Regions from separate parts of the Streptomyces sp. NPDC001985 genome, predicted to be linked through region 1. Evidence: riboswitches for the same ligand, from Rfam matches in the RefSeq annotation. Region 1 holds a riboswitch; the other holds the start of a gene.
The links. Region 1 has a riboswitch for glycine ahead of gcvP (aminomethyl-transferring glycine dehydrogenase). Riboswitches for the same ligand answer to the same signal wherever they lie in the genome.

Region 1 (5,264 bases):
GGCGACCAGACCGGCGGGGCCGGTGTAGAGCACCGGGTAGTGCGGCTCCAGCCGCTTGGCGATGTAGTTGGCGGCCAGCACGGCGACCTGGGTCGCCCGCTTGAGACCCTCGCCGCCCATCAGCCGCACATAGGCCCAGGAGATCGGCAGAATGCCCGCCGAGCCCCACGGCGCGGCCGAGATCGGCCCGACGCCCGTCTCCGGGCCGGCGGTCGGCTGGAGCGGGTGGTTCGGCAGATACGGCGCGAGGTGCGCCCGGACGCCGACCGGCCCGACACCGGGGCCACCGCCGCCGTGCGGGATGCAGAACGTCTTGTGCAGATTCAGGTGCGAGACGTCGCCGCCGAACTTGCCCGGCTTGGCGAGCCCCACCAGCGCGTTGAGATTGGCTCCGTCGACATAGACCTGGCCGCCGGCCTCGTGGACCCGGGCGCAGATGTCGGCGACGTGCTCCTCGAAGACACCGTGCGTCGAGGGGTAGGTGATCATCAGCACGGACAGCTCGTCGCGGTACTGGTCGATCCTGGCGCGCAGGTCGTCGACGTCGACCTCGCCGTCGTCGGCGGTCTTCACCACCACGACCTTCATCCCGGCCATCACGGCGCTGGCGGCGTTGGTGCCGTGCGCGGACGACGGGATCAGGCAGACCGTCCGCTGCTCGTCGCCGTTGGCTCGGTGGTAGGCGCGGACCGCGAGAAGACCGGCGAGTTCACCCTGCGAGCCGGCGTTCGGCTGGATGGAGACCTTGTCGTAGCCGGTGACCTCGGCGAGCCGCTCCTCCAGCTCCCGGATGAGCGTCAGATAGCCGGCCGCCTGGTCGACGGGGACGAAGGGGTGGATCTGCCCGAACTCGGGCCAGGTGACCGGCTCCATCTCGGTGGTCGCGTTCAGCTTCATGGTGCAGGAGCCGAGCGGGATCATGCCGCGGTCCAGGGCGTAGTCCCGGTCCGAGAGGCGGCGCAGATAGCGCAGCATCGCCGTCTCGGAGCGGTGCTGGTGGAAGACCGGGTGGGAGAGATAGTCGTCGGTGCGCAGCAGCGCGGCCGGCAGGGTGTCCTCGGTGGTCCCGTCCAGCGCGTCGATGTCGCCGGTCACGCCGAAGGCGGCCCACACGGCGGTGAGCTGGGCGCGCAGGGTGGTCTCGTCGCAGGCGACGGAGACGTGCGAGTCGTCGACCAGGCGCAGATTGACCCCGCCCTCACGGGCGGCCGCGACCACATCGGCCGCGGTGCCCGGCACCCGTGCGGTCAGGGTGTCGAAGTAGGAGTCGTGGAGGACCTCCACACCGCCGGCGGTCAGGCCCGCGGCGAGCAGGGTGGCGTAGCGGTGGGTGCGCCGGGCGATGGCGCGCAGTCCGTCCGGCCCGTGGTAGACCGCGTACATCCCCGCCATCACGGCGAGCAGCACCTGCGCGGTGCAGATGTTGCTGGTGGCCTTCTCGCGCCGGATGTGCTGCTCACGGGTCTGGAGTGCGAGCCGGTACGCCTTGTTGCCGTCGGCGTCGACGGAGACACCGACGAGCCGGCCGGGCAGGCTGCGGGCGAACTTCTCCCGGACGGCCATGAAACCGGCGTGCGGGCCGCCGAAGCCCATGGGGACGCCGAAGCGCTGAGTGGTGCCGACGGCGATGTCGGCGCCGAGCTCACCGGGCGGGGTGAGGAGGGTGAGGGCCAGCAGATCGGCGGCGACGGTGACGATCGCGCCGAGCGCCCGCGCCTGCTCGATCACCGGCTTGATGTCGCGTACGGCCCCGGAGGCCCCCGGGTACTGGAGCAGGACGCCGAAGACACCGCGCTCGGCGATCTCGGCCGGGATGCCCGCGCTGAGGTCGGCGGTGACGACCTCGACACCGGTGGGCTCCGCGCGGGTCTCGATGACCGCGAGGGTCTGCGGCAGTACGTCGGAGTCGACCAGGAAGATCCCGTTCTTGACCTTTCCGACCCGTCGGGCGAGCGACATCGCCTCGGCGGCGGCGGTGCCCTCGTCGAGGAGGGAGGCTCCGGAGGTGGGCAGCCCGGTCAGCTCGGCGACCATCGTCTGGAAGTTCAGCAGAGCCTCCAGCCGGCCCTGGGAGATCTCCGGCTGGTAGGGCGTGTACGCCGTGTACCAGGACGGGTTCTCCATGACGTTGCGCAGGATGACCGGGGGCGTGAAGGTGCCGTGGTAACCGAGGCCGATCATGGGCGCCAGCACGGTGTTGCGGTCGGCGAGGCCGCGCAGCTCGGCGAGGACCTCGGCCTCGGTGCGGGCGTCCGGGAGGGCCAGCGCCTCCGCGCTCTTGATGACATCGGGGACCGCCGCGGCGGTCAGCTCGTCCAGCGAGCCGTATCCCACCTGCGCCAGCATCTTGGCCTGGGCCGCCGCGTCGGGGCCGATGTGGCGCTGCTCGAACGGGGTGCCCTGCTCCAACTGGGAGAGCGGAATGCGGTTGGCGGTCATGTAGGAGGCCTCCTGGTCTGACACGACCTGCGAGAGGCACCACCGCACGCGGGGTGCCCTGGACGGGCCTCCCCCTCTGTCATCTCAACCTGAGAGCTTCACCGGGCCGCCCGACTGCGACGCCCCGGCTTTCACCGTCGGTGAGAGCGGATGCCGTCCGACGCCCGCCCTGCTTTCCAGAGTGACCTCGTCCGCGCGGTACAGGTGCCTGAGAGATTCCGGGGAGGATTTGCTCCTTCGGCGCCACCGTCGTCCTGCCGGTGGACTCTCCCGCGCGGGGTCAGCAGCCGCTTGCCAGCCTACCAGCGTGACCTTTCAACAATCGCTCAAGTGGCCGACACCTGCGAAGTGCCCTTTTGTATGGATCAAAGAGCAGTTGCGACCATATGGAGGGACCGTGCAGACCGATATCGATCCGCGCAGCCTGATCGGCCGCAAGGCGTTCGACCGCGACGGGGCCAAGATCGGCACCGTGGACGAGGTGTACCTGGACGATGCCACCGGTACACCCGAATGGGCGGCAGTGCGCACCGGGCTCTTCAGCCGGGACGCCTTCGTCCCGCTGGAGCCGAGCACCTTCGTCGACGACACCCTGCGTGTTCCCTATGAGCGCTCGCTGATCAAGGACGCACCGGACTTCGGTGTCGGCCGCCATCTCTCCCCCGAACAGGAGCTCCAGCTCTACCACCACTACGGCCTCGAACTCTCCGTGTCGCCGGAGGTGCCCGTCGCGCCCCCCGACGACCGCTCCTTCGGACAGGTCGCGGGCGACGAGGACTGACCGGCGGCGCCGGCCGGCCCCGCCGGGTTCTCCGGGCTCCCCGGCGGCGCGTCCGGCGGCCCCTCGGGCGGGTTCTCCGGCGGGGCGACCAGGGGCAGCGGATCGGAGGGCTCCAGATCGGGGTCGTCCACCCGGAAGGTCCGCACGCGCCCCGGCGGGGAGAGCGGGTCCTCGAACCGCACGGTGACCCGTCCGACACCGCTGCCCTGCACCCATCCCGCCCCGTGGACCGCGTGACGCACGTCGTTGCCGGCGGACCAGCGCCGCTCGGCGGGCCCGCCGGACGGGCCGGCGGTGCCCCCCGCCGCCACGGGCGCGCTCCGCCCCTCCGCCGGGTCCCCGTCCCGCCCGGCCGGTTCCCGCCGCTCGTCCGGTGCGTCCGGTGCGCCACCCGGGGGCGCCGCCGCGCTGTCCGGGGCGGCGCCCCCGGGGCGCTCACCGGCTGCGGCCTGCGCGAAGAGGTCCTCCTGGGTGTAGTCGGCGAGCCCGGACACCCCGACGCCCAGCAGCCGGACACCGCCCGTGGTGTCCACGGACTCCAGGAGGCGCGCCGCCGCCTCCCGGACGACCGCGGGATCGTCCGTCGGCCCCCGGAGCGTCTCCGAGCGCGTCAGCGTCGAGAAGTCGTACCGCCGGACCTTCAGCACGATCGTCCGCCCCGAGTGCCCGGAGGCCCGCAGCCGCTGGACACAGCGGTCCGCGAGCCGCTCGACCTCGATCCTGATCCGGACCCGGTCGTGCAGATCCACGTCGAAGGTGTCCTCCACCGACACGGATTTGGTGTCCCGCTCGGCGACCACGGGCCGGTCGTCGAAGCCCAGGGCCATCCGGTGCAGCGCGGTGCCGTGCGCCCTGCCGAGCAGCCGCACCAGCTCGTCCTCGCCCGCCTCGGCGACCTCGGCGCAGGTCGTCATGCCCGCGCGCCGCAGATGCTCGCCGGTCGCCGGGCCGACGCCGGGCAGCGTCCGCACGGTCAGCGGCCCCAGCAGCTCACGCTCGGTCCCCGGCTCCATCACCACCAGACCATCCGGTTTCGCCTGCTCGGAGGCGATCTTCGCCAGCATCTTCGAGCCGGCGAGGCCCACTGATCCGGTGAGCCCGGTGACGGTGCGTATATCCGCCCGCAGCCGCTCTCCGGCGGCCCGCGCCGACGGCAGATCCGAGGCCGCGCCGCTCGCCTCCAGATCGACGAAGGCCTCGTCCAGACTGAGCGGCTCCACCAGCGGCGACAGGGAACGCAGCAGCTCCATGACCTGTTCGCTGATGGCGCGGTAGAAGGAGAAGCGCGGCACCAGATACGCCGCGTTCGGCGCGAGCCGCCGGGCCTGGGCCATGGGCATCGCCGAGTGGACCCCGAACCGTCTCGCCTCGTACGAGGCGGTGGCCACGACACCGCGCGGACCGAGCCCGCCGACGATCACGGGCTTTCCGCGCAGACTCGGCTTCGCCGCCTGTTCGGCTGCGGCGTAGAACGCATCCATGTCCAGATGCAGAATCGTCGGCGCGGATCTCACATCTCCGATGCTGCCCTACGCCACTGACAATGCCCGCCGGGCCATTCGCCGTGTCCTTCCGGCCGGGCCGGGAGGAAGGCGGGGCGGGGTCCGCCGAACGGGTCAGACGGCCCGGTTCTGCCGGCGCCTGGCCAGCTCGTCGGCGGGATTGTGGCCGATCAGGGTCTCACCGGTGTCGACCCGCTCACCGTGCAGCTGCGACAGCGCCGTCTCGACATCGCGCCAGACCACGCCGACCGCGATACCGAAGATCCCCTGTCCGCCCTGGAGGAGGCTCACCACCTCGTCGGGCGACGAGCACTCGTAGACGGTCGCGCCGTCGCTCATCAGCGTCATCCGCTCCAGATCGGCGTGGCCGCGCGCCCTGAGGTGCTGCACGGCCGCCCGGATGTTCTGGAGCGCCACCCCGGTGTCCAGGAATCGCTTCACGATCTTCAGGACGACCACATCGCGCAGGCTGTAGAGCCGCTGGGCCCCCGCGCCGCGAGCCGGCCGCACACTCGGCTCGACCAGGCCGGTACGCGCCCAGT
Region 2 (5,264 bases), on a different contig from region 1:
GGGACCGGGTGGTGAATTCACCGGAGGATGGGGGTGGGTACCGTGGAACGAAGGCGGGGTGGGGTGGGTGGCGTCCGCTGAAACGAGCGAGCCCCGAACGCGTTTGCGTTCGGGGCGGGTTGGGTATCCGGCGGCCCCCGGAGTTCCGCGCGGGTGCCGCGATCGCGGGTGCCCCGGCGGCTGCCGGCCCCCGCGGTGATCACGGTGATTCCGGTGATTCCTGAGTGATCACGTGTGATCGAGGGGCCGGGCGGGGCCGGTGGGGCGGTGGGCCGGAGGGGCGGTGGATCAGCGGGGTGGGATCGGCGGAACGGGCGGGGCCGGCGGGTAGCCGTAGCCGGCGGCGGGGCGGTCGGGGGCGCCGTGCGCCTCCCGGTCGTAGAACGGACGGGCGTGGGCCCGCAGCCACATCGTCACCGGGTCGTACTCGTCCGACATCGCGACCGTCGACACCGGCAGCCCCTCGGGGACCGCCGCGATCGACTGCTGCATCATCGCCCGGGCCGCGTCCACCGATGGCCGGCCGGTGTCGTAGAGATCCAGCCCGATGACGAGATACGGGGCACCCAGCGCGGGCTGCACCCAGGCCCGGCGCAGCGATCTGACGGCCGGGGTGCGGTGGGCGTTCTGCGAGAGCAGGGCGTAGAAGTGCGGGATCTCGATGGCCGGCTCGGAGAGCCGCAGCGGACCGGCGGGCATCCGCTCCAGGCCCGTGGCGATCCGGCGCAGATCCGGCCAGGGGATGCCGACTCCACCGCCGGGAGCGTGCGGATTCAGCCAGATCCCCCAGCGCTCGGGGAAGAGGGTGCGGGCGATGTCGGCGCCCGAGACCCTCTCATGGGCCCGGTTCCAGCCGGAGACGGCCAGCTCCTGCGCGGAGGTGACACAGGGGGCGTACCCGGCGCCGTCGATCTCCATATTGCCGTACTGGGCGTCAGGAGAACCGGGCATACCGTGCCAGAGCAGCATCCAGACCTGGCCGGTGGCCGGGTCGGCGAGCGCCTTGAGCAGTGCCTCGTACGCGTCGTAGCGCCCGGGCGACACCTGGCGCAGCATGTGCTCGACCTGCCCGGCCGCAGCGGTGCCTGACGCGCTCACCCTGGTTCCGCCCCTCTCCGACTCCATGGGAACCAGCTTAATCGGCCGCCTTGACGCCGACTTGACGACCTTCGGGACTACGCGTGATCGCGCTGATAGAAGGGGCGCATCCGCGCCAGCATCCAGTCGGCGACGGGGTCCTGGGCCACATCGAGAAGGATGAGATTGACCGGCCAGGGCGTCTGGACCCGGCCGAGCGCCCGGCCGAGGGCGTCGAGCGCGGGGGTGCCGTCCGGGGAGTCGAGCTGGACGCCGACGAAGAGGGAGGGCGGACCGGCCTCCACGGAGGCGAGGGCGCGGCGCGCGGTGCGGACGGTCCCCGCCTCCTGGAACTCGCCGGCCGCCGCCGCCAGGAAGTCGACCGGCTCCTCCTGCCAGTCCGGCTCGAAGAGCCGCACCCGCCCGCCGGCGGGCGGGCCCTCCGGGTGCCGGCACAGCTCGGCGACGGCGGGCGGGGGCAGCGGGGCGCCGACCGCGCCGCCCGGGTTCACGGCGATGCCGAGCTGCGGGGGCAGGCCCCGGGCAAACTCGCGGGCGGGGGCGACGGTGAAGGACATATGGGGGCCGACGCAGCTCATGAACTGCTGCTCGGAGCTGAAGACGGGGACATAGGCGGCGCCGTCGATCTCCAGGGTGGGGAGGTCGAGGTCGCGGCTCTCCGGGGAGCCGCCGTTGGGGAGGGGGACCCAGAGGGGGCTGCGGCCGAGGACCTCCAGGAGGCGGGGGGTGGCGGAGGGGGTGTCGAGGGAGGCGGTGAGGGCCTCCTCCAGCTCGTTGGCCGGCCAGCCGGCGGTGTGCGGCTGTGCCTGATCCGGAATGGTCATGTCGCTGGCCCTCTCCCCCGGCTGCGCCGGTCGTCCCCACGGCTTTCCCCATGACCCTAATGCCGCCGGGCCCTCCCCTCGAACCCGCCGGGGCACGACATCCAGCCCCTCCGGCGGTGGAGAGCGGGAGTTCGGGGGCCGGCCCCCGACGGAGGCCCGCACCGTGCGGCCACCTGTCGCACAGGGTCCGTCCTCAAACTCCCCAGAGCTGCCTCTGGGAGGCACCCCGGACCGGCTGAGTCCGCTCGGGCACTCCGTGGCACAGGGCGGGCCGCTACGGTGAGGGCTCGAAGGTCAAGTGGGTCAGGGCCGTCGTCGCGTCGCGGTCCAGCAGAACCGCCGACGCGCACCCGGCGGGCAGCCTCCCCGCCTCCGCGTCGGCGATCAGACGCCCCACCCCCCTGCGGTGCCGCGCGAACGCGTACCCGGAGACCCCCCGCCCCCGCTCCCGCTGCCCCTGCCGCGCCACCTGCGGCGGCACATCCAGCAGCACCAGATGGAGTGCCGTCCCCCGGCTCCGGGCCCGCCGGGCCAGCCAGCGCCGCACCCACGCCTGCGTACCGCAGTCGTGCACCACCACACTCTCCCCGGAGCGCAGCGCCCGCCGCAGCCCGGCGTAGTGCGCGATACGGACGAGCGGGCGGTAGACCGCGTACGGCAGAAACCCCGGCGCACGCGCGTCCCACCGGTCCCGCGCGTCCTGCGAATCGATCCCCCGGCCCCGCGCGGCACGCCTGATCAGGGTGGATTTTCCGCTCCCCGGCAGCCCGGACACCACCACCACATCCCCGGCGGCGAACATCAGCCGCCGAGGGCTGCGCCCGGCGCGCCCCCGCAGATCCCGCAGGACCGGGACCGGCGCCCCCAGCCCGCCCCGGAGCCGCCGGGCCGCTACCGGCTGTGGCTGCGCGGGCACGCCCGCGGTCGCGGCGCAGGCACCACCGGAGTGCTGCAACGTCATCACACCCTCCCCCTCGTCAGGTCACCCACACACTTGCCCAAGAAGCGTAAAGAAATGGTAATGGGACACAACTGATTTGCTGTTGAGGCGCGTCCGTGAAGTGGCGCGCCTCCCCCTCGCGCCGTTCCCCGCGCCCGGCGCGGAACGAGCCCCGCCCCACCCCCCATCCGACCCCGATGCGTGCAATGATGTGGCCCCAAACTGCATACCGGCCGCTTGAATCCGCGCGGGAGAGTCCCGGTCACCTCGGTGCCGGGCGCCGAAGGAGCAAGTTCCTCCCTTGAATCTCTCAGGCCCCGTACCGCGTGCGATGAGGCAGATCTGAAAAGCGGGCCGCCGCCGTGCGGCTCCACCCAAGGTGCAAGTCACGACCATCCGTACGCGGGGTCGCGACGAACCTCTCAGGTTCCGATGACAGATGGGGAGGATTGTCCTCGTCCGCCATGCCTTGGGAGCTTTATCCATGAGTAATGCCCCCCGCCACACCGCGCTCGACGCCCTCCATCGCTCACTGGGCGCGACCATGACCGACTTCGCGGGCTGGGACATGCCCCTGCGGTACGGCAGTGAGCGCGACGAGCACCTGGCGGTCCGCACGCGGGCCGGTCTCTTCGACCTCTCCCACATGGGCGAGATCACCGTCACCGGCCCGGGCGCGGCCGCGCTGCTGGACTACGCCCTGGTGGGGAACATCGGCTCGGTGGGCGCCGGCCGCGCCCGCTACACCATGATCTGCCGCGAGGACGGCGGCATCCTGGACGACCTGATCGTCTACCGGCTCGGCGAGACCGAGTACATGGTCGTGGCCAACGCCGGCAACGCCCAGACCGTCCTGGACGCGATCACCGAACGCTCGGCCGGCTTCGACGCCGAGGTGCGCGACGACCGGGACGCCTACGCGCTGATCGCGGTGCAGGGCCCCGAGTCCCCCGGCATCCTGAAGTCGGTCACCGACGCCGATCTGGACGGACTGAAGTACTACGCGGGCCTGCCGGGCACCGTCGCCGGGGTTCCCGCGCTGATCGCCCGTACCGGCTACACCGGCGAGGACGGCTTCGAGCTGTTCGTCGAGCCCCGGTACGCGGAGCGGCTCTGGCAGGCGCTGACCGAGGCCGGCGCCCCCGCCGGACTGGTCCCCTGCGGACTCTCCTGCCGCGACACCCTGCGCCTGGAGGCGGGCATGCCGCTGTACGGGCATGAGCTGACCACCGCGCTCACCCCCTTCGACGCGGGTCTCGGCCGGGTCGTGAAGTTCGAGAAGGAAGGCGACTTCATCGGGCGGAAGGCTCTGACGGCCGCCGCCGAGCGCGCCGCGACCAGCCCGCCGCGCAAGCTGGTCGGGCTGATCGCCCAGGGCCGGCGGGTCCCCCGCGCGGGGTACGGAGTGGTGGCCGGCGGATCGGTGATCGGCGAGGTCACCTCCGGCGCGCCCTCCCCGACGCTGGGGAAGCCGATCGCCATCGCCTATGTGGACGCGGAGCACGCCGGGCCCGGCACCGAGGGCGTCGGGGTCGACATCCGCGGCACACACGAGCCGTACGAGGTCGTCGCGCTGCCCTTCTACAAGCGCGCGAAGTAGCGCCTTCCCCGCTCTTCCCCTCTTTCCCGCGCTTCGGCGGTGGCCCCGGCGTCACGCACCGTGACACGAGGCGGCGCCCGACGTGACCAGCGGCACTCCCCATCACCCCCCGTCCGTTCATCCCCCCTTCCCGCGTACAGGAGAATTCAGGTCATGAGCAACCCCCAGCAGCTGCGCTACAGCAAGGAGCACGAGTGGCTGTCGGACGCCGAGGACGGCGTGTCGACGGTCGGGATCACCGAGTTCGCGGCAGGCGCGCTCGGAGATGTCGTCTTCGCCCAGCTCCCCGAGGTGGGCGACACCGTGACCGCGGGCGAGACCTGCGGTGAGCTGGAGTCGACCAAGTCCGTCAGCGATCTGTACTCGCCCGTGTCCGGTGAGATCACCGAGGCGAACCAGAACGTGGTGGACGACCCCTCGCTGGTGAACAGTGCCCCCTTCGAGGGCGGCTGGCTGTTCAAGGTGCGCGTGAGCGAGGAGCCGAAGGATCTGCTCTCCGCCGACGAGTACACCGCCTTCTCCAGCAACTGACCACGACCACGACAGGGACCCGAGATGTCGCTTCTCAACACCCCTCTCCATGAGCTGGACCCCGATGTCGCCGCCGCCGTCGACGCCGAGCTCCACCGTCAGCAGTCCACCCTGGAAATGATCGCCTCGGAGAACTTCGCTCCGGTCGCGGTCATGGAGGCCCAGGGCTCGGTCCTCACCAACAAGTACGCCGAGGGCTACCCCGGGCGCCGCTACTACGGCGGCTGTGAGCACGTCGACGTGGTCGAGCAGATCGCGATCGACCGGGTGA

Region 2: another riboswitch for glycine. It lies ahead of gcvT (glycine cleavage system aminomethyltransferase GcvT); the one in region 1 lies ahead of gcvP (aminomethyl-transferring glycine dehydrogenase).

What each region holds. Positions count from the first base shown of each region.
Region 1 is NZ_JBEOYB010000096.1:10,125-15,388, forward strand. It holds gene gcvP (aminomethyl-transferring glycine dehydrogenase) at 1-2,439, opposite strand, end outside; glycine riboswitch at 2,626-2,722, opposite strand; gene ABT122_RS29975 (PRC-barrel domain-containing protein) at 2,837-3,220, shown strand; gene ABT122_RS29980 (DNA polymerase IV) at 3,130-4,734, opposite strand; gene ABT122_RS29985 (MerR family transcriptional regulator) at 4,837-5,264, opposite strand, start outside.
Region 2 is NZ_JBEOYB010000019.1:38,546-43,809, reverse strand. It holds gene ABT122_RS11225 (enhanced serine sensitivity protein SseB C-terminal domain-containing protein) at 289-1,098, opposite strand; gene ABT122_RS11220 (enhanced serine sensitivity protein SseB) at 1,176-1,922, opposite strand; gene ABT122_RS11215 (AAA family ATPase) at 2,197-2,883, opposite strand; glycine riboswitch at 3,101-3,197, shown strand; gene gcvT (glycine cleavage system aminomethyltransferase GcvT) at 3,347-4,462, shown strand; gene gcvH (glycine cleavage system protein GcvH) at 4,616-4,993, shown strand; gene glyA (serine hydroxymethyltransferase) at 5,018-5,264, shown strand, end outside.